DNA from 3 places in the Colwellia sp. MB3u-55 genome. Region 1 is predicted to be linked to each of the others. Evidence: predicted binding sites of a transcription regulator. Region 1 holds the regulator's gene; each other region holds the start of a gene.
What was found. The regulator FNR, encoded in region 1, switches genes on or off when oxygen is low (the NO sensors DNR and NnrR bind a similar motif). The targets are predictions, from matches to a motif close to TTGATCTAGATCAA.
Positions count from the first base shown of each region.

Region 2: H4J66_RS13870 (GbsR/MarR family transcriptional regulator) is a predicted target of FNR. The motif match lies at 5,364-5,377, and genes of this name have one in related genera.
Region 3: H4J66_RS00180 (FeoA family protein) is a predicted target of FNR. The motif match lies at 3,178-3,191, and genes of this name have one in related genera.

Region 1 is NZ_JACGUS010000072.1:35,009-42,665, forward strand. It holds gene H4J66_RS03465 (ABC transporter ATP-binding protein/permease) at 1-834, shown strand, start outside; gene H4J66_RS03470 (DUF1415 domain-containing protein) at 827-1,390, shown strand; gene H4J66_RS03475 (hypothetical protein) at 1,474-2,262, shown strand; gene H4J66_RS03480 (glucosaminidase domain-containing protein) at 2,320-3,168, shown strand; gene ttcA (tRNA 2-thiocytidine(32) synthetase TtcA) at 3,277-4,239, opposite strand; gene uspE (universal stress protein UspE) at 4,351-5,277, opposite strand; gene fnr (fumarate/nitrate reduction transcriptional regulator Fnr) at 5,427-6,146, opposite strand; gene H4J66_RS03500 (sulfite exporter TauE/SafE family protein) at 6,185-6,862, opposite strand; gene ccoS (cbb3-type cytochrome oxidase assembly protein CcoS) at 6,868-7,080, opposite strand; gene H4J66_RS03510 (heavy metal translocating P-type ATPase) at 7,110-7,657, opposite strand, start outside.
Region 2 is NZ_JACGUS010000117.1:116,665-124,321, reverse strand. It holds gene H4J66_RS13885 (hypothetical protein) at 1-798, opposite strand, end outside; partial or broken gene H4J66_RS13880 (prolyl oligopeptidase family serine peptidase) at 1,144-3,559, opposite strand; gene H4J66_RS13875 (M17 family metallopeptidase) at 3,788-5,155, shown strand; gene H4J66_RS13870 (GbsR/MarR family transcriptional regulator) at 5,426-5,971, shown strand; gene H4J66_RS13865 (cytochrome ubiquinol oxidase subunit I) at 6,084-7,451, shown strand; gene H4J66_RS13860 (cytochrome d ubiquinol oxidase subunit II) at 7,455-7,657, shown strand, end outside.
Region 3 is NZ_JACGUS010000020.1:24,402-32,058, forward strand. It holds gene H4J66_RS00165 (FHA domain-containing protein) at 1-856, opposite strand, end outside; gene H4J66_RS00170 (serine protease) at 847-2,100, opposite strand; gene H4J66_RS00175 (CBS domain-containing protein) at 2,242-2,664, shown strand; gene H4J66_RS00180 (FeoA family protein) at 3,273-3,497, shown strand; gene feoB (ferrous iron transport protein B) at 3,497-5,713, shown strand; gene H4J66_RS00190 (MmcQ/YjbR family DNA-binding protein) at 5,894-6,289, shown strand; gene H4J66_RS00195 (DUF6482 family protein) at 6,695-6,979, shown strand; gene H4J66_RS00200 (DUF3081 family protein) at 6,983-7,240, shown strand; gene H4J66_RS00205 (SDR family NAD(P)-dependent oxidoreductase) at 7,368-7,657, opposite strand, start outside.

The DNA of each region.
Region 1 (7,657 bases):
CGAGAAATAAAAGGTTCTTTAGCAAATATTGAGCAAATGTTTACCTTGTTGCAAAAAGTACCTAAGGTTGTTGATGCACAAGATGCCAAAGAATTAGTGATAAGCCATGGTGCTATTAAATTTGATAACGTTAGCTTCTTTTATGATGAGCAAAGACCCATTTTAAAAAATGTATCATTCGAGGTTAAAGCGGGTCAAAAAGTCGCTGTTGTTGGCGAGAGTGGCTCAGGAAAATCGACCTTAGTGAAACTACTTTTTCGTTTTTATGACTGCCAACAAGGCTGTATTAAAATTGACGGAGAAGCAGTTACTGATATTACGCAACATTCATTGAGAAAGAATATTGGCATCGTGCCACAAGATACGGTGTTATTTAATGAAAGTTTATTTGAAAATGTTAAATATGGCAATGTAAACGCGAGTAATGCACAAGTTGAAGAAGCCGCAAGATTATCGCATTTAAGTCACTTTATTACCTCGTTACCAAAAGGTTTTGATACCGTCGTTGGCGAGCGTGGTTTAAAGCTTTCTGGCGGCGAAAAGCAACGGGTTGCCATTGCCCGGACCATTTTGAAAAATCCTGCTATTTTGGTCTTTGATGAAGCAACGTCGTCACTTGATAGTCACTCAGAGCAAGCTATTTTAAAAGCAATCAAAGAGGTGGCTAAAGATCACACTAGCTTAGTGATAGCTCATCGATTATCCACTATTATTGATGCTGATAATATTATTGTCCTGCACAAAGGGGAAATAATAGAGCAGGGTGATCATCAAACGCTACTCACTAAAAAGGGTCATTACGCAACAATGTGGCAACTGCAACAAAATGCCTGATAAACAAATGTATGCCGTTGAAATTTCACAAACTCAGCTGTGGCTAGAAGAAATAATTATTGGTTTGAATTTTTGCCCTTTTGCAAAAAAAGAGTTTGTTAATAACACTATACATTATCAAGTTTGCCCAGCAAAAAAGGTCGAATCGGCTTTAGCAGAATTAACCATAGAATTTGAAAGACTCGTTGCTGACTCCAACATAGAAACGACTTTATTGATTTTTAATGAAGGGTTTAAAGGTTTTGAAAGCTACCTTGATTTACTTGATGAGGCTAATGAATTGTTGTTCACCTTAGGTTACGAAGGCATCTTTCAACTGGCCAGTTTTCATCCTGATTATTATTTTGAAGGTGAGCCGTTCAACGCAGCCTCTAATTATACCAACCGTTCGCCATTACCCACGCTTCATTTAATACGTGAAGCGAGTATGGAAAAGGTATTATCTGTGTATAAAAATCCACAGCAAATACCTGATAATAATATTGCCTTAGCCCAAGAGAAAGGTGCTGATTACTTTCAAAATATATTAAAACGTATTGCTAAATTACACCAGTAATTCAGGTGAAAATTTATGCTATTTTCCAATAGCAAATCAACTTGCTATAATGTTGCAAAATTTACACAAAGGTAGTCATTTTCGTGGATGAAAAAAAAGTAGTACAAATTGGTGGTAGCATAGAAAAGTCTTTGCAGGGTGAATATACTATTGATGTTTCTTCAGTATTAAAAGAGGCGTGGCAATTAACACTTCGCTCGCGAATCGCTATTAATTTAGGATTACTTTTTACGCTTATTTTGGGGATTGTTGTTTCATTTTTGATCAGTAATACCATGGGCGGTATTGAACAAGTGATTAAAGACCCACAATCAACAACATTATTAAATATTGTTGTTACTATGGTTATCTATCCTTTTTTAGTTGGTGTCGAGATGATGGGCGTTTTTCATGCCGTTGGCTTAAAAACCAATAGTAAATTAATTTTTGCTTTCTTAAAACGAGGCAGTTGGGTTGCTGTTTGTGCGCTGTTAACGTCAGTATTAATAACTTTAGGTATGAGTTTATTTTTTTTTCCAGGCATTTATTTAGCGGTCGCCTTGTCATTAGTACTGCCGCTTGTGGTAGATAAAAAATTATCACCGATAAAAGCTATCACCTTGAGTTTACAAGTTACACGTTTTCAGTGGTTTAAGTTACTCGCTATTTATAGCTTACTCTTTTTAACTTTATTTTTATCTTTAATCCCCTTAGCCATTCTTGCTAAAACACAATTTTCAGTGATTGGTGTTATGCTTTTCTTAGTCGCATTAACATTTATAGCGCCACTATTTTATAATGTTAAAGGTATTTTATACCGAGAAATTTTTGGTATGCAGTTACAAGCCACTGATGCAATGGGGCAGCAAACGAGTGATACATTTTCAGCGTAAAGTTCTGTGCAAAACCTTATTGTTAACAAAAAGGCTATTATGATTATTCAATATTTGATGAGAACTGTGTTAATAAGTGTATTTTTTCTTGCGCTTATTGCGCCCTTCACTTTTTTAGCGCCAACTTTTGTTCTTCCCACGCCGGAAGTAAAAAACGTTGTTATCGCTCCTGTAGTCAAGGCAAAAGTAAAAGTGGTTGAGCAACCGCTTCATAACGTTAAGATCCCCAACTTTGCTTCTATAAGCGATGTTAAAACGAAAAAACGTCAGTTTTTCCGTTATATTTATCCAGCAATAGCGCAGGAGAATAGCAATATTCTTATGTTAAGGGCAGAAGTCTCCTTGATGATAGAAACACTTTTCCTTGAGGAAAATCTTTTAGCAGATCAACAAGCTTTACTTGAGCGATTAATTAACAAATATAAAGTTAATAAAAAACACTCTCCGCTACAGCAGCTTAATGAACTATTGTTGCGTATTGATATTGTACCTGCTGAATTAGTATTAGTGCAGGCAGCCAATGAATCAGCCTGGGGCACTTCTCGTTTTGCTCGAGTGGGTTTGAACTTTTTTGGAATGTGGTGCTATAAAAAAGGTTGTGGCATGGTGCCAAGAGGAAGAGATTACGGTGCTAAACATGAAGTAGCAGCATTTAATAGTTTAGAGCATGCGGTACAGCGTTATTTACACAATATTAATACCAATCATGCTTATGGTGTTTTTCGTTCAATTAGAGGGCAATTGCGCGCTCAAGAACAACCACTATCGCCACAAATACTAGCAACGGGATTGCTGCGTTATTCTATTAGAGGCACTGATTATGTCTTAGAAATAACAGAAATGATCCGCCATAATAAAGTGTATTTTGATAAAATATTGTCAAAGCCAAAGCCTAAGGTTATTTAGGCGCGGCTTATTCTATTACGCATTAGATAATGATGGCGAGCGATAACATTAGTACCTTTTGACTGGTGTTGTTATCGCTTAGATACTTGCTGTTAATTCAGGTAGATATTACTTTATTTCTATAATATTCAGACTGTTACTTAGTGAAGTTTTGGCTATTGAATTCTCTTCAATATTGACGCTGTTTGTTAATTGAGCGGCAATAATAGGTTCATCATCAAAAGCGATATCGCCACCATTGATAATGCCTGAGTCAGCGTTAATCCCTTTAAAATCAAAAAGTTCACTGTCACACAAATGTGATGGAACCACATTGCGAATAGCAGTAAACATAGATTCAATTCGTCCCGGATGATTAACATTCCAGTCCTGTAGCATTTTCTTAATGTTTTGGCGTTGTAAATTAGGTTGAGAGCCACATAAATTACATGGAATAATTGGGAACGCTTTTAGTTGTGCATATTGGATGAGTTCTGCTTCTTTACAAAAAGCTAACGGTCGAATAACAACATGCTCACCATTATCAGAGACCAATTTTGCTGGCATCGATTTTAATTTACCGCCATAAAACATATTTAGCATTAGTGTTTCAACCATATCATCACGATGATGGCCTAGTGCAATTTTAGTTGCGCCTATTTCTGCAGCGACCTTGTACAAAATAGCTCTGCGTAAACGAGAGCATAAACTGCAGGTGGTTTTCCCCTCAGGTATTTTATCTTTAACAATGGAGTAGGTATCTTCTTGCGCAATTTTATATTCAACACCTAAAGCTTCTAAGTATTCGGGAAGGATATGTTCAGGAAAACCGGGTTGTTTTTGATCAAGATTAACGGCAACAATATCAAAATGAATAGGCGCTGATTCTTTTAACAACATTAAAATAGCCAGTAGGGCGTAACTGTCTTTACCACCTGATACGCACACCATTATTTTATCGCCATCTTCTATCATATTATATTGCGCGATAGCTTGGCCAACATGTCGTCTTAAGCGCTTCTCAAGTTTACTCAGCTGTATTTTTTGGCTGGGTGTTAAAGATGTTATTGGTGTCGCTGATTGAGCGCTCATAGTGTTCCCTAGAGATATTTAAAATAAAAAAGTATGAATTTTACGGCGCGTAGTATAGCAAAAAGCCAAGAAAACCCTCGGCTTTTTAATGGATATTTACATATTTCAATATTAAGCTAGTGGAGAGAGGTAACCATCAGGTTTTATCGCTAAAACATCACAGTTAAGGCGGTCAATGACATGCTCTGCAGTATTACCGATAAGTGCTGCTGAAATCCCTGTTCGACCTATAGTGCCTAACACGACTAATTCAGCATCAATGTGCTTAGAAATACTTTGAATAACATCTTCAGGTAAACCTTCTTTAACATGGGTATTTTTGAGTGGAATATTAAAGCTATTAGCATGGTCTTTCATCGCACTTTTGTGATGATTAAACATCGTGTCGTTATATTCAGAGGCGTTAAACTCTGGAATTTCAATGGCAATATTTACTGGTGTACCCGGATAAGAATTCACTAAGTGTACATTGGCTTTAATAAGTGAAGAAAACACTATTGATTCTTGGGTTAACTTATTATTGAGCGCTTTGTGCTCATCATCATCGCTACCAATATTGAGTGCGGTAAGTAAATTACCATTACTTGGCCAACTATGGTCTTTAACCAGTAATACTGGGCAGGGACATTTCCTTAAGATATGCCAATCTGTTGGTGTAAAAATCACCGACTTTAGCTTGTCATGTTGATGGGTGCCTTTGATGACAATATCGAAGTTTTCAGTCAGTACTTTTTTGATGATCTTTTCAAATGGACGATTATGCCAAATAATACAGGTATCTATGGTTATGTCTTCGTGATCAGTTTCTGCAATCTTTTCGTCTAACCATAGTTTACGATCATTAATAACCGATTGACGCATTGCTTCTCGCTCTTCACCAGAAAGCATGGTGGTCATTTCATAAGATAAATCATAAATAGTTAAAAATGCAGTAATCTGTCCGCCACTATGTCGTGCTAATTCAATCGCACGTTTCAACGCTTTTTGATTTTCAGTGGTTGGATCAATAACGGCTAATATTTTTTTATACTTATCCATAATATTTACTCCCTACTTATTAAATAATATTAATAATAGACCATAATTAATAGATATTATTTGCTTTAAATCATAATATTTCAATAAAAAAAATGCTTAACATCTTTAATGTTAAGCATTTATCTATAATTATTTAAAAAAGCGATAAACTACAGCGAAGCACACTCGTTAAGTTTAACCATATCAAGTATTGTAATGAGCTTTCCATCTACTGTGATTAATTCATTTTTTTGGAAACGATTTAACAACCTACTGATGGTTTCAACCGTTAAACCAATATAATTACCAATGTCACTGCGCGTCATCGTTAGGCGAAAATCTGTCAGTGACATACCGCGTGCATGATAGCGACTAGCTAAGGTTGAAATAAAAGTCGCTAAGCGTTGCTCAGCATTTTTGCGGTTAAGTAGCGTTAGCATTTCTTGATCGGCGCGGATCTCGGAACTCATCATGCGAAGAATTTGTTTTTTTAGCTTAGGCATCGTATTCGATAATGAATCTAAAGTATTGTAAGGTATCTCACAGACCATAGATGTTTCTAAGGCTTTTGCAAAACTAGGGTGCTCTGACTCAGCAATAGCATCAAAACCTAATAAATCACCCGCTAAATGAAAACCGGTAATTTGTTCTTCACCTTGTTCATTTACTGTAAATGTTTTGAATGTTCCAGAGCGAATAGCGTATAAAGCTTGCATTTTATCGCCATCTTGGAAAATTTGTTCGCCTTTATGGATAGGGCGTTTACGGTCAATAATACTGTCTAGTGTATCAAGTTCTTTATCATTTAAAGAGAAAGGTAAACACAGCTCGCTGATACTACAGTTTTGACAATGGATATGTTGAGATGTAGAACATGGCTTTTTATACATATTAACCTAAATGATTTATCCCTAATTTATCGATCATATTAAAACAATTGCTGATATGCAAACATTAAACTGTATATACCATATGTAATTATCATTAGCGCCATTATTTTCTTGAATTTCGTATTAGTTAACAACGACTTTATACCAAAAGAGCCAAGTGAAAGACTTAACAAGGCTGGTAAAGTACCTAAACCAAAACTGGTCATTATTAGAGCGCCACTAAGAGCACTTCCACTGGCTAAGGACCAAGTTAATGTTGAGTAGACTAAACCACAGGGTAACCATCCCCAAATTGCTCCTAATGCTAGCGCTTGTTTAGCATTATTAATGGGAATAAACTTTTTACTTAACGGAGATAGATAGCGCCAAAGGAACTTACCTATTTTTTCAACTTTTGATAACCACATTAACCATTGGCCTAAATACAAGCCTAATAAAATTAAAAATACAGCTGCAAATAACCGAAAAAAACCTAATGGAACGCCAATGTTTTTGATGGCAATAGAACTACTAAATCCAACTATTGCTCCAATTAAGCTATAAGAAAAAATTCGGCCAACATTATATGCACCGACCAGCTTAAATTTATCGCAGCCTTGTTGTTGCGGCGATATAGCAGATGTTAACATCGTTGTTATGCCACCACACATACCGATACAATGTCCCGAACCTAACAAGCCGATGATGAATGCTGATAAATAATCAATACTCAACATGGTTATTATTTACTACCCGTATCATTTTTAGCTGTATTTTCGCTATGGGTTTCAGTGGTCTTTTTTGTGGTAATATTTTCATCTTCATCAAACAAGATACTCATCCCTTGTTTCTCTAAATCATCAAACTGCTCAGTCTTTACTGCCCAGAAAAACAAATAAATAGCGATAGAGGTTAGTATTATCGCTATGGGGATCAAAATATAAATAATGCTCATGGTTTTTATGCTCTATTATAAGTTTTCGTTTACTTTTTCAATAAACGTAATGAGTTAGTGATAACCAATATCGAACTAGCAGACATACCTATAACCGCTATATAGGGGGTAATGTAGCCTGAAACAGCAAGCGGCAATACGATAGCATTATAACCGAATGCCCAAAAATAATTTTGCCAAATAATGCGACGAGTTTTGTTGGCAACCTGTCTTAATGTTGTTATCGACTTTAAACGATTATTGAGTAAGATAACATCTGCACCGCTTTTAGCTATATCTGTGCCACTACCCATAGCAATCGAGACATGGGCTGCGCCAAATACTGGGGTATCATTGACACCATCGCCTACCATAGCAACGGTTGAGTTTTTAGGCTGATTTTTTATTATCTCCATCTTATTAGCCGCAGTCAAAGTACTATGTAACTCGTCTAAATGTAATAATGCCTGAACTTTTTCACAGCCAGCAGGGTTATCACCCGATAGCATGATGGTATAAAGATTACTTTTCTTTAAGTCATCTAACAGCGTTTGGGCATCATTACGAATTTCATCGCTTAAATAAAAAGCAGCGACTA
Region 2 (7,657 bases), on a different contig from region 1:
AATTGAATGGGTATTCTTGCGACTAAATTCTTTAGTAACTATTTTTCGATATGCATTATCAAACGCTGATTTACTTATCCAACTACCATTATTTTTAGGATCGAAGCGTCTAAATAGATCAAAAGCAATAGGGTCGCACTCATGATAGATATTATAAAATTCATTCATTATTCCGCCAACACCGGGTTTAACAATAGATTGATAAGGTGAAGTTAAACCAGAAGCCCACGTGACTAAATCGCTAACATTAGCGAAACTCCAATAAGTAGATATTTGCGGTTGACCGAGCGGTTTTTCATCAGGAAAGAGTTTATTTAATGAGTCATGCATTACTGACGTGCCAAGAGAATGCGTTAAAAAATGATAAGTTGTACCTGCACTGTGTTGACCAAATATACTCACTAACTCTTTGATAACAAAGCCCCTAACGCTTTCACCAAAGATAGACAAATACAGGATAACATCTAAGGCATGAGTATTTTCAAAGGTATCACTCCCCAAGTTGGCATCAATACCTATCAATTTATTCATTAAGTCAGGCGTATCAACACCCGCCAGCTGAGTTTTAATAAAGTGTTCAACTGTTTTACTACTGCTTGAAATTTCCTTGCGGATCTTTTCAAATAGATGGTCATAACTAATGCTATGGATGATCAATTCATTTTCAATTTTTAGTTTTTTATAACTTGGATACCTTTCCAATGCATTGTTAATTGACTCAACAACGTCTTCTTTAAAAGAGTCAGAGGTGTGCATTCCAATGCCATGCATTAAAATTAAGACCGGCTTATCGCTCATTTTTTTCTCCAAATATCGACGTCAATGTTAAATAGACTTTACGAACGTGAAGATTCAGCCGAGTAAAAAGGAAAGGCGCTATCCTAGCTAAGTCAAATTGAATCCATTTAAGTTCAGTAACCAACTATAGGTACAGTTTATAAATTAAACAACAATAGAGCAGCATTAGCGCATGTTATATAGATTTTTCATAATGAGCATAACCTTATGCGTTAACGCATTATTGATTTGCTGAAATTTAAAATTTCATTATTTTGCGGTGAGTAATTCGCCATGCTCACTGATAAACAGTTGACATGGCTTTTACTTAGACGATTATTTGATAGTTAAAGCGCCTGATAAATTTTATTTAGGGGTAGCGCTATTAGTGGGGTTTTTCACATGTATGTCTAACCATTGATATTGTTCCCAAAGCATATGGAGCAACGACTCTCTGGCTCGATAACCGTGTTGTTCATGTGGTAGCATCACCAAGCGAGCATTACCGCCAAGTCCTTTTAGTGCAGCAAACATTCGTTCTGATTGCATTGGAAAGGTACCTGAATTTGGATCTTCTTTACCGTGGAGCATCAACATAGGCTCATTAATTTTTTCTGCATGAAAGAACGGTGACATCGATGCATAGGCTGGTTGACCTTCCCAAAAACTACGCTCTTCTCCTTGAAAGCCGAAGGGGGGTTAAAGTTCGATTATAGGCACCACTTCTCGCAATACCCGCTTTAAATAAATCACTATGGGCAAGTAAATTAGCCACCATAAAAGTACCGTACGAATGACCCGCAATAGCAATTCGCTCTTTATCTGTAACGCCTTTTTCAACTAAAACATCAACAGCTGCTTGTGCACTTGCAACTAATTGCTCCCTAAAAGTATCATTAGGCAATTCACCATCAAAACCAACAATCGGCATTTTAGCACCAGAGAATACAGCAAAGCCTTGTGCTAAATGCGGCATCGGTCCCCAATAACTAACCCGGACAAATTCATAAGGTGAATCAGAAACCTGCCCAGCAACTTCCTTGTCTTTATATTCTCTGGGATAAGCCCAAATTAAAGTTGGTAACGGTCCTTGGCTTTTATCATAGCCGGCAGGTAAATAAAGTGTGCCACTTAATTCCACACCATCTTTGCGTTTATATTTTAGCTTTTCTTTACTAATACCGACAAAGGCAGGAGTTGGATGTGGAAAATCAGTAAACTTTGTTAAAGTATTTTTACTTAAATCACGGACAAAAAAGTTAGGTTGTTCGCTAATAGACTCTCGCAAGGTCATTACTTTACTGGCTTGGTCATTGAGTAATAAAACAACGCGTTCATAGTAAGGCGCTTTTGATTGCCAGACGTTTGTTATCTTTTTAGTTCTAAAATCATATTGATTTAAAAAAGGAATATTACCTTCTTCAGAAGCGCCTCTGCCAGTTAAATAAACTTTCTTATCGTTATCAGAAGTCTTAATAACCTCTAAACCGAATTGGTTTCGTTCTTTAACAAAACGACCAGGGTCATTGTAACGATCATTATAAGAGCGCGCTTGAAAGAGCTCCATTTTAGCGTTGGCGTCACTTGGATTGAATTTCCATTGCCTGATTTGACGATCACTAAAACGCCAATCACTGATCATCGCGAAATTATTGTTCCCCCACGTTATATCATCGAAGCGACGTGCTACTTTTTGGAATACTTGTGGAGTATTTTTAAAAGGGGCGGTCCATGCATAAATAAAATCATGGTAATCGACAACAGTTTTCATATTGCCGCCATCTTGAGCTTCAGCCCAAACTAGCGTGGCAGCTACATCACTTCGCCAACTGATATCGCGTCGGCCTTCTCTAACCGAATCAAATCCCTTAGGAATATTTTCTCCTGAAGCTAAATCAGCGACTTGAGTCACTAACGTCCCCTTTACTGTCCATACTTGTGTTTCTATAGGGAAACGACTGGCAGGTACCAAATAAGAAAAAGGCTTTTTAACTTGTGAAACCAGTAAATACTGACCATCAGGTGAAATGTTAAAATCTTTAACCATACTGATGTTACCCAGCTTATTTATTTTGCCGGTTAAGTTAATTCCAACTAATTGAGAACGCGTTAAAAACTCAAAAAGTGCTTCATCATATGGCGTTTTTAATAGATTTGAATATGTTCTTACTGCGGCTTTTTTACCTGAGGTAGTTTGAATAACCGGCTCTATAGACGCTTTAGACGCAAGAGGCTTATCGCTTGCGTTAGCAACAGTTAAACGTGTGTAAAAACCATTTGAATCATGTTTCCAACGATACTTAGTACCGCCCAGTGAAGCATTAATCGTTTGCTTGCTCACTCGCTTAGTTTTTTTCGTTTTGAGGTTATACGTCCATAATGTTAAACCTTGTTTATTTTCTAAGATAAAGGCTAAATATTGAGAGTCAGGTGAAAAGTTAACACTCATTATTTTTCCTGCGGGCAAGTCCTTAATCTCAATTTGTTTAGCACCATCAACGTGCTTAAGACTAATCCCGGTATAGCCACTAGAACGACTAGGTGCGAAGATATCAGCATTAATTCTTAATCCTGCGAGTTTTTCTTCAGCCTGAGCAAGCTCTTCAATAGTCTTAGCGCCAGGTCGAGCTAATATCGCGACCCATTGTTTATCTGCCGAAATCATCACACTCGGTTGCCTTGGGGCATCAACGAGATCTGCAAGTTGCTTGGGGGGTATTTTAAAGCCGCTATCAGCAAAAGCACTTTGGCTTAATATAAGCGTAATTAATATAAAAAGCATATGTTTCAATTAGATATTCCTTTTCTTTAGTTGAAATTCTAATTTACCATAACATAGGTAATTTCAATTTTTTGGTCTTTATATCAACATTTTATTTACAAAACACCTAAGGTCGCAATAATTACTTTATAATTAGGCCAGAAACATCCGATAGCACTTCAACTTAATCTTGCTTAGGTTACAATCTAGCAAGACATAAAAACCAATCAATTCGTCCTAAGGAAATTCATGAATCAGTTACTACGTGCCGACGATAAAGGTACATCACTTTTTATCATCAACAAAAATAACTATAACGACTGGTTAAGCGAGCAAACCCAGCAAAACCAAGCATGGTTAGCCAATACTAATTATAAAGCTGAAGGTTTAGCGTTATTACCTAATACTCAAGGGGAGTTGTCGCTAGCAGTATTTGTTGTTGAAGATGCCAGACACTTCTTTGCCTGTGGCGAATTAATTAAGCAACTTCCTCCTGGTCAGTATTTGTTACATGCGACAGATGAACAGCAACAAGCCATCTGTTTTTCATGGCTAATGGGCGCCTATAAATTCGATCGTTATGTAACAAAAAACAAAAATAATGCCCCGCTTCCCTGCTTAGCCGTTAATAATCAAACCATAGTCGGCAGTGCCATTAAATATGCCGAGGCAACGACTTTAGTCCGTGACTTAGTCAATACGCCAGCAGCTGATATGATGCCAATAGATCTTGGTGACTGTGCGCAAAACTTGGCTGATAGGTATCACGGCCAAGTTCAGCAAATTATTGGTGATGAACTTGTCGAACAAAATTACCCAACCATACATGCCGTTGGTCGCGCGAGTGCGCATGCACCTCGTTTAATTGACTTAACTTGGGGTAATAGCCATCACCCAAAAGTAACGTTAGTGGGTAAAGGCGTTTGCTTTGACAGTGGTGGTCTCGACTTAAAACCCGCTGCCGGTATGCGTAATATGAAAAAAGATATGGGCGGATCTGCACATGTCCTCGGATTAGCTCAATTAATTATGTCGCATAACCTACCGATTAATTTACGAGTACTCATTCCTGCGGTAGAAAATGCCGTGTCAAGCAATGCCATAAGACCTGGTGATGTTATTACTACACGCGCAGGTATTACCGTTGAAATTCACAACACTGATGCAGAAGGTCGCTTAGTATTGTGTGATGCTCTAACAGAAGCTGACACCGAACAGCCTGATTTAATTATTGATTTTGCAACCCTCACTGGCGCAATGCGTGTTGCTTTAGGCACAGAATTACCAGGGTTTTTCTCAACAAGCGATGAAGTTGCTGCAGGTATTACCCAAGCGGGCAGCAAAATTAGCGATCCGGTCTGGCGTATGCCGCTTTATAGCCCATACGGTGATTTACTGAAAAGCTCTATTGCTGATATGACCAATTGCGCCGCAATACCCTTTGGTGGTGCAATTACCGCGGCATTATATCTACAAGAGTTTGTAAAAAAAGAGACTGATTGGGTTCACTTTGATGTGATGGCATTTAATATCAGAGCTTTACCAGGGCGCCCCCTTGGCGGCGAAGCTTTCGGTATTCGCGCCGTATTTGATTACTTACAAGCTAAGTATAAATAACCAATTAAAACCACATCACCATAAAAGTTAATAACTGCGGTGCTTTTGCGCCGCATTTATTCATAAATTTCTGTCGCTACCAAAGCTAGTTTTTATTAATACTTTCCCCATTTTTCTGTCGGTACCTCACTTAACAACACCTTGCTTTATCACGAGCTGAGTGACTCACTTAACAATCAAAAAAAAGCCATAATATTCAAAATAACACTTGATCTAAATCAACAAAGGTTTAAACTTTCAGAAATTACTGAAAGTTCAGAATACTTAATTATGATTATGACAGCTAAAATTGAATCGTTCGTTATGCACTGTGGTGAAATGGGCAGTCGCTGGGGCTTTAACCGCACCGTTGGTCAAATGTATGGTTTATTAATTATTCACAATGATTCACTCACTGCGCTACAAATATCAGAAGCCCTCAACATTTCTCGCGGTAATGTCAGTATGGGTATTAAAGAATTACAGTCTTGGCGCTTAGTTCAAGTACAACATAAACCCAAAGATCGCAAAGAATATTACTCACCGGCTGGGTCTATTTGGGAAATGGCAATACGTGTCTTTGAAGAACGTCGCAAACGTGAGGTTGACCCTACCCTGTCACTATTACGCGATAACCTTTTAGATGAACCCGCTAACCCTCAAGAACAATATGCACAGCAAAAAATGCATGAGATGCATGACCTACTTGAAACGATTACCCATTGGGCGGCAGAACTACAAAGTATGAGCCCAGAAAAGCTTAATACATTAATGAAACTTGGCGCCGGTGTCAGTAAAGTTATTGATATAAAAGATAAACTTTTAAATAAAAACTAAATTGTTACTTTGACTTTTTTGAAGCTAACACATTAATGTTGTAAAAAATTGTCACTTTAAACGTTAAACCCGTTGATACTATTCGTGTTTTCTAGGGTTTATGGAGTAAATCATGTTAGAAACCTTAATGCTTTCACGCATCCAGTTTGCCGCTAATATTAGCTTTCATATCCTGTTTCCAACAATAACCATCGCACTGAGCTGGTTTTTGTTTTATTTCAAATTACGCTTTGACCAAACCAATGATCCTATCTGGATGCGAGCCTACCGTTTTTGGGTCAAAATATTTGCCCTTACCTTCGCAATAGGCGTGGTTACCGGTATTACTATGTCGTTTCAATTTGGCACTAACTGGCCAAAATTTATGGAGACAGTCGGTAATATAGCGGGACCATTATTGGGTTATGAAGTACTCACTGCTTTCTTTTTAGAGGCTGGTTTTTTAGGCATTATGTTATTTGGTATGAATCGAGTTTCGGCTCGAGTACATACACTATCAACGTTAATTGTCGCTTTTGGTACCAGTTTATCGTCATTTTGGATCTTAGCACTTAACTCTTGGATGCAAACGCCTCAAGGTCATGAGATGCGCGATGGTGTCGCATTTCCCGTTGACTGGTTTGCTATTATTTTCAACCCGTCATTCCCTTACAAATTGTCTCATATGCTGGTTGCCTCTGGTTTAACGGCGGCATTTTTAGTTGCCGGTATAAGTGCTTATCGCTTACTCAAGGGTGATAACAAAAAAGCGCCACAATTAACGCTTAAAATAGCGTTAACAGTCGCTGCAGTACTGGCACCAGTACAGATATTGTTAGGTGATATGCATGGTTTAAATACCTTAGAACATCAACCACAAAAAATTGCCGCCATGGAAGGTATCTGGCATACCGAAAAAGGCGCACCACTGTTGTTATTTGCACTTCCTGATGAAGAGCAAAAAACCAATCATTTTGAAATAGCCGTTCCTAAAATGGCCAGCTTTATTTTAACACACGATTTTGATGGCGAAATAAAGGGGCTAAACGAATTTGAAGGTAACCATCCCCCTGTTGCGCCGGTGTTCTTTGCTTTTAGAATCATGGTAGCTTTAGGCCTATTCATGTTTATTGTCGCTTGGTTTAGTCGTTTTCAATTGTGGCGTAAAAAACAATTGCCCCCTTGGCTATTAAAAGTGCTGGTTGCGATGAGCTTCTCGGGTTGGGCCGCCACATTAGCGGGCTGGTATGTCACTGAGATTGGTCGTCAACCTTGGCTAGTGACAGGGATTTTAACGGTAAAAGATGCAGCGACAGATATAGCGCCAGCAAATGTAGGAATAACACTTACACTTTATTTGACTTTATATGTTGTCATTATGGTTGCCTACCTACACACCCTATTTACGATGGCAGGACGAGCGATTGAACTTGAAGAATTCAGTATCGATGAACAAGTAAAATCTGTTATTCACACACCTAGTAAAATAATCGAGGGATAAGTTATGTTTGAAGAAAATACCTTAGCGCTAATTTTTGTCTCATTTATGGGTTTTTCAATCTTACTTTATGCCATTTTAGATGGCTATGATTTAGGTGTCGGCATTATGCTACCACTCGATCAAACAGACAATGCAGATACCATGATAGCTTCAATAGGTCCTTTTTGGGATGCTAACGAAACTTGGCTAGTTTTAGCGATTGGTTT
Region 3 (7,657 bases), on a different contig from region 1:
TAAAAGCGGGACGGATACTGAATTCAGGTTTTTTACTAAACTGAATTAAGAAGCTACCACCAAACAATAACAGCGTCATGCAACTTGCTACTAATGTTCTGCGTCGAGTGGTCATATGAAAACCAATTTGGCAATTTAGCCAGAACAAACAAAATGCCAATACAATAGGTAAGAAAGTGGCAAGCATGCTGAGTATTGACTGAGATGAAGCATTGAAACTGGTGATGTTTTCAATAAAATCACTTAACCACATTAAATTGTAAAAGACAAAACAGATGCCTAATTGTCCCCAAAACCTAGCATCATGCTTAGTTAAATGAGAAACCAAAGCAACACCAATAGGCCAAAGCCCAAAGAGTAAAGTCATGCCAATAGCGGGTACTAATAACTGAGTGAAATTGACTTCTACAGGGTTGTGAAGGTTAAATAACCAGCCGGTAACACTGGCAAATAATAAAATGTTTACAGCTAAAAAGAGAGGATGTCTTGTTAAGGTTAAAATATTTTCAAAAGGGCTAAAACTAATGCTTTCAGGTACGGGGTGATCGGGAAAAACAATGCGTACTAAACTTTTGCCAATCATAAAAACTTGTCCAGAACGAACGATGTGTTGATGAACAGCTGATTTTGTTTTTGAAAACTCATCGTCATAAAAACTGCCGTTAATAGAGCCTTCATCGTTTAGCAGCCAATGTTCACCATTAAAATTAAGACTAAGGTGTTGGCCACAAATATGTGGGTCAGCCATAATAATATCATTATCATAACCACGACCAATATTGATGTGATTTTGCATAAATTTATGTCGAGCGATTAATTTATGGGCGCGAGTAATTTCTTCTATGATTATTTCCATGAAATAGACTCCATAAATTTCTCTGTAAACTTAAGTGCACTATTTTGCGTAACGCCAGCGACAGTAAAGTGGCTAAGTAAGGCTTGGTCGCCCTTATCAACAGAAATAGCTATATATAAAACGTCAAATAATTTAGGAAAGTCTTTGTAGGCACGGGTACAAAAAACTGATTTGTTGGTAATCGCTTGGTTTGACGGTGTAACAATATCGTGCTGACATTGAAACTCAGTAACATCATCTTTACCCGCTTTGTTTCCTGGCATGACTTGCGTTAATTGACGCTCAAATATTTGATAAAACTTAGTCTCGCTAAGTTCTTTTGCTTGCATATAGCGATATTCCATTTCAATAGAGCCGGTGAAGAAATTATTTGAGATGTAAGTATCTTCATCCAAAGAACAATTAGCAACCACGGCTAGAACAATAGCATCTGCTTTATCAGCGTTTGACTCTCCCCAACAACGAATAAAAGGAATATTAACCACGGGAATTAAACCTTCTCCTAAAGGACGCATCTGCCATTCGCTATTTAATAGCGTGGTGATTAACTTGTCTTGATTATCAGCAAGTTGTTGTGCCATTTGTGCTGCAATACTTTCGGGTTTACTTGTTTTATAACGCTTGTATAAGTTAAGTAGTTTATCGTGTGGTACTAAAAATCCGATTTGATTACCTGAAGTTGCGACATTTATCCCAACGACTTCAGAGTTTTTATTGACGACAGGTCCGCCACTCATTCCAGAGTTTACTGAGCCGGTAAAATGGATCCGGTCGTTAAAAGATTCATTCTTCAATCCATTGTAAGTGCCAGGTACTACTATCATGCCTAAATCGTGCGGGTTACCTAACGAATAAAGCTCTTCGCCTTTTTGGGGAACACGCTTTGAAATTTTAAAGAAAGGCATTTCGCCATTAGTCGTTCTTTTTACTAAAGCTAGATCATTGATAACATCAACACTTTGTAAAGTAAGTGGCGCTTTTTTACCTTGGTGATCAAAAATTTCAATCGTGTACTTATTGGGATGACGCGCATAACCAGAAATAACGTGATAATTGGTCGCAATTAAACCGTCGGCACTAATTTGAAAACCAGATCCAATTGATGACTTTTCACCGCTGGCGATGTCTATAAGTCTTATTTGATAAAGTGACGGAGCAAGTTGTTTGAATATTTCTTCTGCTTGTTCGGTGGCATAACTTATTGTGCTAATACACAATAAAATTAAGGTAGTTAAACCTTTCATTTATATTCCTTATTTTGAGTCTTAGTTCATTGTGCCATTGTTAAGTTAATTGTCATCTATTATCCCCAAATAAAGTAAATTCTCTTTGTTGTTTGTCAATGTATTGTATAGTTAAGAATAAGGTGGATAAAAGGTAGCATAATGAAAATAGCCAGCATCATGACCAAAGCATTTGTTAGCGTCTCTTTGGACGATACGTTATTGACGATAAAAAATATTTTTAAATATGCTAATTTTCATCATTTACTGGTCGTTGATAATAAACAATTATCAGGGGTTATTTCAGACAGAGATCTTCTCAAAGCACTTAGTCCTAATATTGGCACTGCCGCCGAGCTCCCAAGAGATGCAGCAACCTTAAACAAGAAAGCGCATCAAATACTGAATCGCAAATTGATCACCTTAACGCCTAACGCTAATGTTTTTGATGCCATTGATATTTTTAATCAGACTAAAACATCATGTATTCCTATTGTTGATGAAAATAGCATTCCCGTTGGCATATTAACTTGGCGAGATATCATGAAAACGTTAGGAGATAAAAATGCAGAGCGACATAATTAAGTTAATAAGTTATTAACTATTGTCTGAGTTTCAAGCAATTATGTTGCTTAAAGTAAATCAGCCTGCAAAACAGTCGCTGGAAAAGTAACTGCCGTTAGTAGGTTCAATTAATCTGCTTTGAAAATAAGCTAGTTGTGCACTTTTTGCTTTTAACGCTAATCAGCTCTGTAACTAAGGTTTTTTGTTAAATAACGATTACCCTACTAAAATGTCTTATTTGACTTAGGTCAAGTAAGACATTTTTTATTGCGACATTATGTCGCACTTCACTGTTTTTACTTTGTTTTTATTGATTATAGCTAACACAATAGTATTAATTCTATTTGGCATACTCAAACAAGTAAGTGAAAAAACTATGACGTTTTCAATTAAACCCATTGCTTTAGCAATAAACTCTTCGCTATTTTTACCGAAGCTGTGTAGATAAATCCAGTTATATTTTTAATACGATTATATTGAAGGCTTGCTAAACTATTAAATTTTAAATCAAGTTTATAAGTAGATTAATTTAAGCTGATTTAGATCAATTACGCCGTTATATACGCTTGCTGAAAAGTTAATAGTAAAGTAGAATCAAATGATAATCATTATTATTTGAGTTGTTCTTTATGACCCTTTCACAATTGACGCGTACCCAACGAGCGGTGATCCGCACGTTGCCAACAAATTTCGATTTGACTTCAAAGTTAATCGAGCAGGGTTTTGCGTTAAAAACTGAGATATCATTAGCCCATAAAGCACCATTTAATGGGCCACTTGCCTTTCATCTCCATGGTACTAAAATTTGCTTAGCAACGAGTATTGCTCAACAAATAGGTATAGAAATCGTCTAATGTCACAAGCTTTACATTTGGCTCTAGTTGGCTTTGCCAATTCAGGAAAAAGCACGTTTTTTAATGCTCTAACGGGCGCAAAACAACAAACAGGAAACTGGACTGGCGTCACTGTAGCGACAAAACAGCAGCCCTTCTCATTTAATAATGCGCAAGTTTTACTTTCAGACTTACCCGGCGTTAGTTCTCTCGCCACTCGAACTGAACAAAGTAAAGACCTGACTATTACCCAAGATTTCCTCAAAAATAACGACATTGATTGTTTAATTAATGTCGTCGATGCGACGCAATTAAAGCGTCAGTTGTATTTAACGACTCAGCTACTTGAACTCGGTTTACCGGTATTATTGGTTATCAATAAATCTGATCGAAAAGAAGCGCAAACCGTTGATATAAATATTTTAGCAAAAGAACTTGGTTGTAAAGTTATTATTGCTAACAGCTTAGCTAAAGATACCTTAAAACAAGTAGAACAGGCTTTACTTGAATTACCTAAAGCAAGTGAACGTCCAAAAAAATTAATTTTATCAGCAGATATTGTCAATAAACTCGCTGATAAAAACTCAACTGAAGTGTTAATTGATCTTGAATGTGGCGCTTGTAATGATCAAGGTGGCTGTCAGCAAACTAATACAGATGCTATTAGTATTATGCAGGCGCGTTACGAATTTATTCAGCAGTTATTGATCGATGTTAAAAAGGATATACCGGCTTCCAAAAAAGCACCGGCAATAAGTTTAAGTGACCGCCTTGACCATTTTATCCTTCATCCTTGGTTAGGTGTGCCCGTTTTTCTTAGCATGATGTACTTATTGTTTATGTTTGCTATTAATGTGGGTAGCGCTTTTATCGACTTTTTTGATATTTTAGCCGGCGCTATTTTTGTCGATTACCCGCAAAGATTTTTATCAAGTTATGATTTACCTCAGTGGTTGCTAACCTTAATTGAAGGAGCTGGCTTAGGTATTCAAACGGTCGCGACTTTTATTCCAATCATCGCTTGTTTATTTATTGGCTTATCGATTTTAGAAAGCAGTGGATACCTAGCGCGTGCAGCGTTTGTGGTTGACAGTGCTATGCAAAAAATTGGTTTACCCGGTAAAGCTTTTGTCCCTTTAATTGTTGGTTTTGGTTGTACGGTTCCGGCTGTAATGTCGGCACGAATTCTTGACAGTGAGCGTGAACGTATCACCACTATAATGATGTCACCGTTTATGTCGTGTGGGGCACGTTTACCGGTATATGCTTTATTTGCTGCGGCATTTTTTCCTGATTCTGGGCAAAACTTAGTTTTCTTATTGTACTTAATCGGTATAGCGGCAGCACTATTTACAGGGTTTTTATTAAAGCACACCGTATTAATGGGCAAAAATTCTGTCAATATTATGGAATTACCGCTCTATGAAATACCTAAGCTTTCTTATCTCGTGCATCGTGTTTGGCAACGTACTCGGTCTTTTATTTTGGGGGCAGGTAAAACAATTGTCTTAGTGGTTTGTGTGCTTAACTTCTTTAACTCATTAGGTACTGATGGTCAATTTGGTCACCAAGACTCTCAAGAGTCGGTATTGAGTAAAAGTGCTCAGGTTGTTACCCCTTTACTTGCACCTATGGGTATTAAGGAAGATAACTGGCAAGCAAGTGTTGGTATTATTACCGGCTTGTTTGCGAAAGAGGCTTTAGTGGCTACATTTAATAGTTTATATACCGACGTAAATGCAGAACCAGAGGCATTAAAATCAATGGCTGAGTTATGGACTGACGCGACGGATTCAATAAAAGAAAACTTATTAGGTATTCAAGCTGATGATCCTTTAGGGACTGATATCGGAGATGTTACCAACTTACATACCGCCGCAGAAGAACAAGGCGTTAATGAAGGAACATTCACTGTTATGCAGGCCGCATTTGCTGGTAAAATTGGCGCATTTAGTTACTTGTTATTTATTTTGCTTTATACACCTTGTGCAGCAGCTATGGGGGCAATAAAGAGTGAAGTTGGCAGCCGTTGGGCTGGATTTGCAGCTTTATGGAGCTTTTCATTAGCTTATTTAGCGGCGACATTTACTTATCAAGTGGCAACCTTCGCTACTAATCCGTTGTCCGCGGGAATTAGTATTGCCATCGTCATTGCGATTTTTGCGGCGATATATTATTGGTTAAAGCGTTTCGGTAAAAGTATTTTAACAATCCCAACACAAGTTTCTTATTATTAATTTAAGCTGAACTAAACTTTTGCTAAAAAATACCGATAAATTGTTTATCGGTATTTTTTTAGGCTGAAACTTCTGCTTATCTTGTTCTCTAACCCAAAGTTACTTTTTACTGCTATGCTTAAATTCATTAGACCGTAAATTTAAGCCCTTAATGTATAGAGATAAACGCCAATGAAATCTATGAACCCTCAAATGGCGGAACACTATTTATTAGCTAAATCTGCAAGCTCGCTTTACTATCCGTTTGGTGATGACGTTAGCGTTTTCAAGGTCAAAAATAAGATGTTTGCAACGATTTCTCATGGTTCAAACGCTAAAAGTGCCAAGGTTGCACAAGACGCTAAAGGTCATTTTTGGATGAACCTAAAATGTGAGCCTGGGGAGGCAGAGATATTACGTGATATTTTTCCTGGCATCATTCCCGGCTATCATATGAATAAATCTAATTGGAATACTATTATCTTAGATGGCTCAATTCCTCAGGGTGAGTTAAAGCGAATGATGGATAATTCTTATTTGCTAGTGGTCAGTAAAATGACCAAGATAGATCAGCAATCAATTCTAATCCAGCTGTAGCCGCCATAACAGATTGATCATAAACCTAGCTACCCACTTAAAAGCGTTATTTGCTGCTTTAATTGTTTGCACTAATCAATTTACTATGTGCGACCCTAAGTGGTGTGGTTACGCCATTTTGTATATACATACTCTGGGCTTTTTTGATATGAGCAAGGCTACCAGAGGATACACATTTCCACTCATCCATTATATGGAGATGGAGATACCAGACAGTTTTACTCTTCATAGATGTTCCTTAATGGCTTTAGCTAAATTCTAATTAAAGGATAATAGAGATACGCATCTTTTGACAAACGAGATATTTTAAGTTGATAGGTTAGAAAAATTCAACTATGAATTTTACTGAAGTTGATCTTTAATGATCGTATCACCGTAATGACAGTATACTTAAGTTGGAGAATTATGATGATGAATACATTAACTAACAGTAATCAAGCAACTATGCCCACTATTATTGGTGTCGCTGAATCGACTCATTATTTAGTTGGCGCGGTTGATTCTCTCAATAACTTTATTGGTCTAAACCAATCTAGAGATGTTGCTGTGATGGGATCTTTAGTTGAAGCCAAAAATTATCTTCGAGATAATAATATATTCAACGCTGCACTAGAGTATCAAACAGCTTATGATGAAATGTGTGGCACCAGCAGTAGCAGTGGTCGATGCAGCCAAATGATTAAGTTTTAACTGATGAAGGATAGACAATTAACACTAAGAGATTTTTTAGAAATCTATGACCATATTACCAAAGAGGGCACCAAACTCGATGGTATTTATCAGTATTCTGGTATTAAAGCTTGGCATGACTTTGATGGATATACATGTTGGTTAGGTTATAAAGACTTAACAATAACCTTGTTATTTCACGGCAGATTTTCAATTGAATATGATAATAAAGTGACGCTTGAATCTTTTCATAAAATAGCTGACGGTTTTGCTAAAAAATAACAACCTTTAATGAATTATCGCCAATAAAACTGCAAATCTCATTGCAGTTTTTTTATTGTTTCAACTCAAAAATTTGCACCGAAAAGTTAACCCGTAATAGTTAACTTTTAACGGCCATTACTACCCGCTACCAATTAATAGACTTGCCCTGCCAATCGAGATAACTCAAGGTATGGTCAATAGGAGTGTCAGCAACAATAGTTAGTAATTGTTTGGCAACAAATTCACTGGTAAAAAGTTTATCTGCAGGGACATTCTTTTGAAAAGGTTTAGATAAAGGTGTATCTGTAGTGCCGGGATGAAAAGAAATTAATTTTATATTCTTTGCTCTTCTTGCCAACTCAATAGATGCAGTTTTAAGCATCATATTTAATGCTGCTTTCGATGCCCTATAGCTATACCAACCGCCTAATTTGT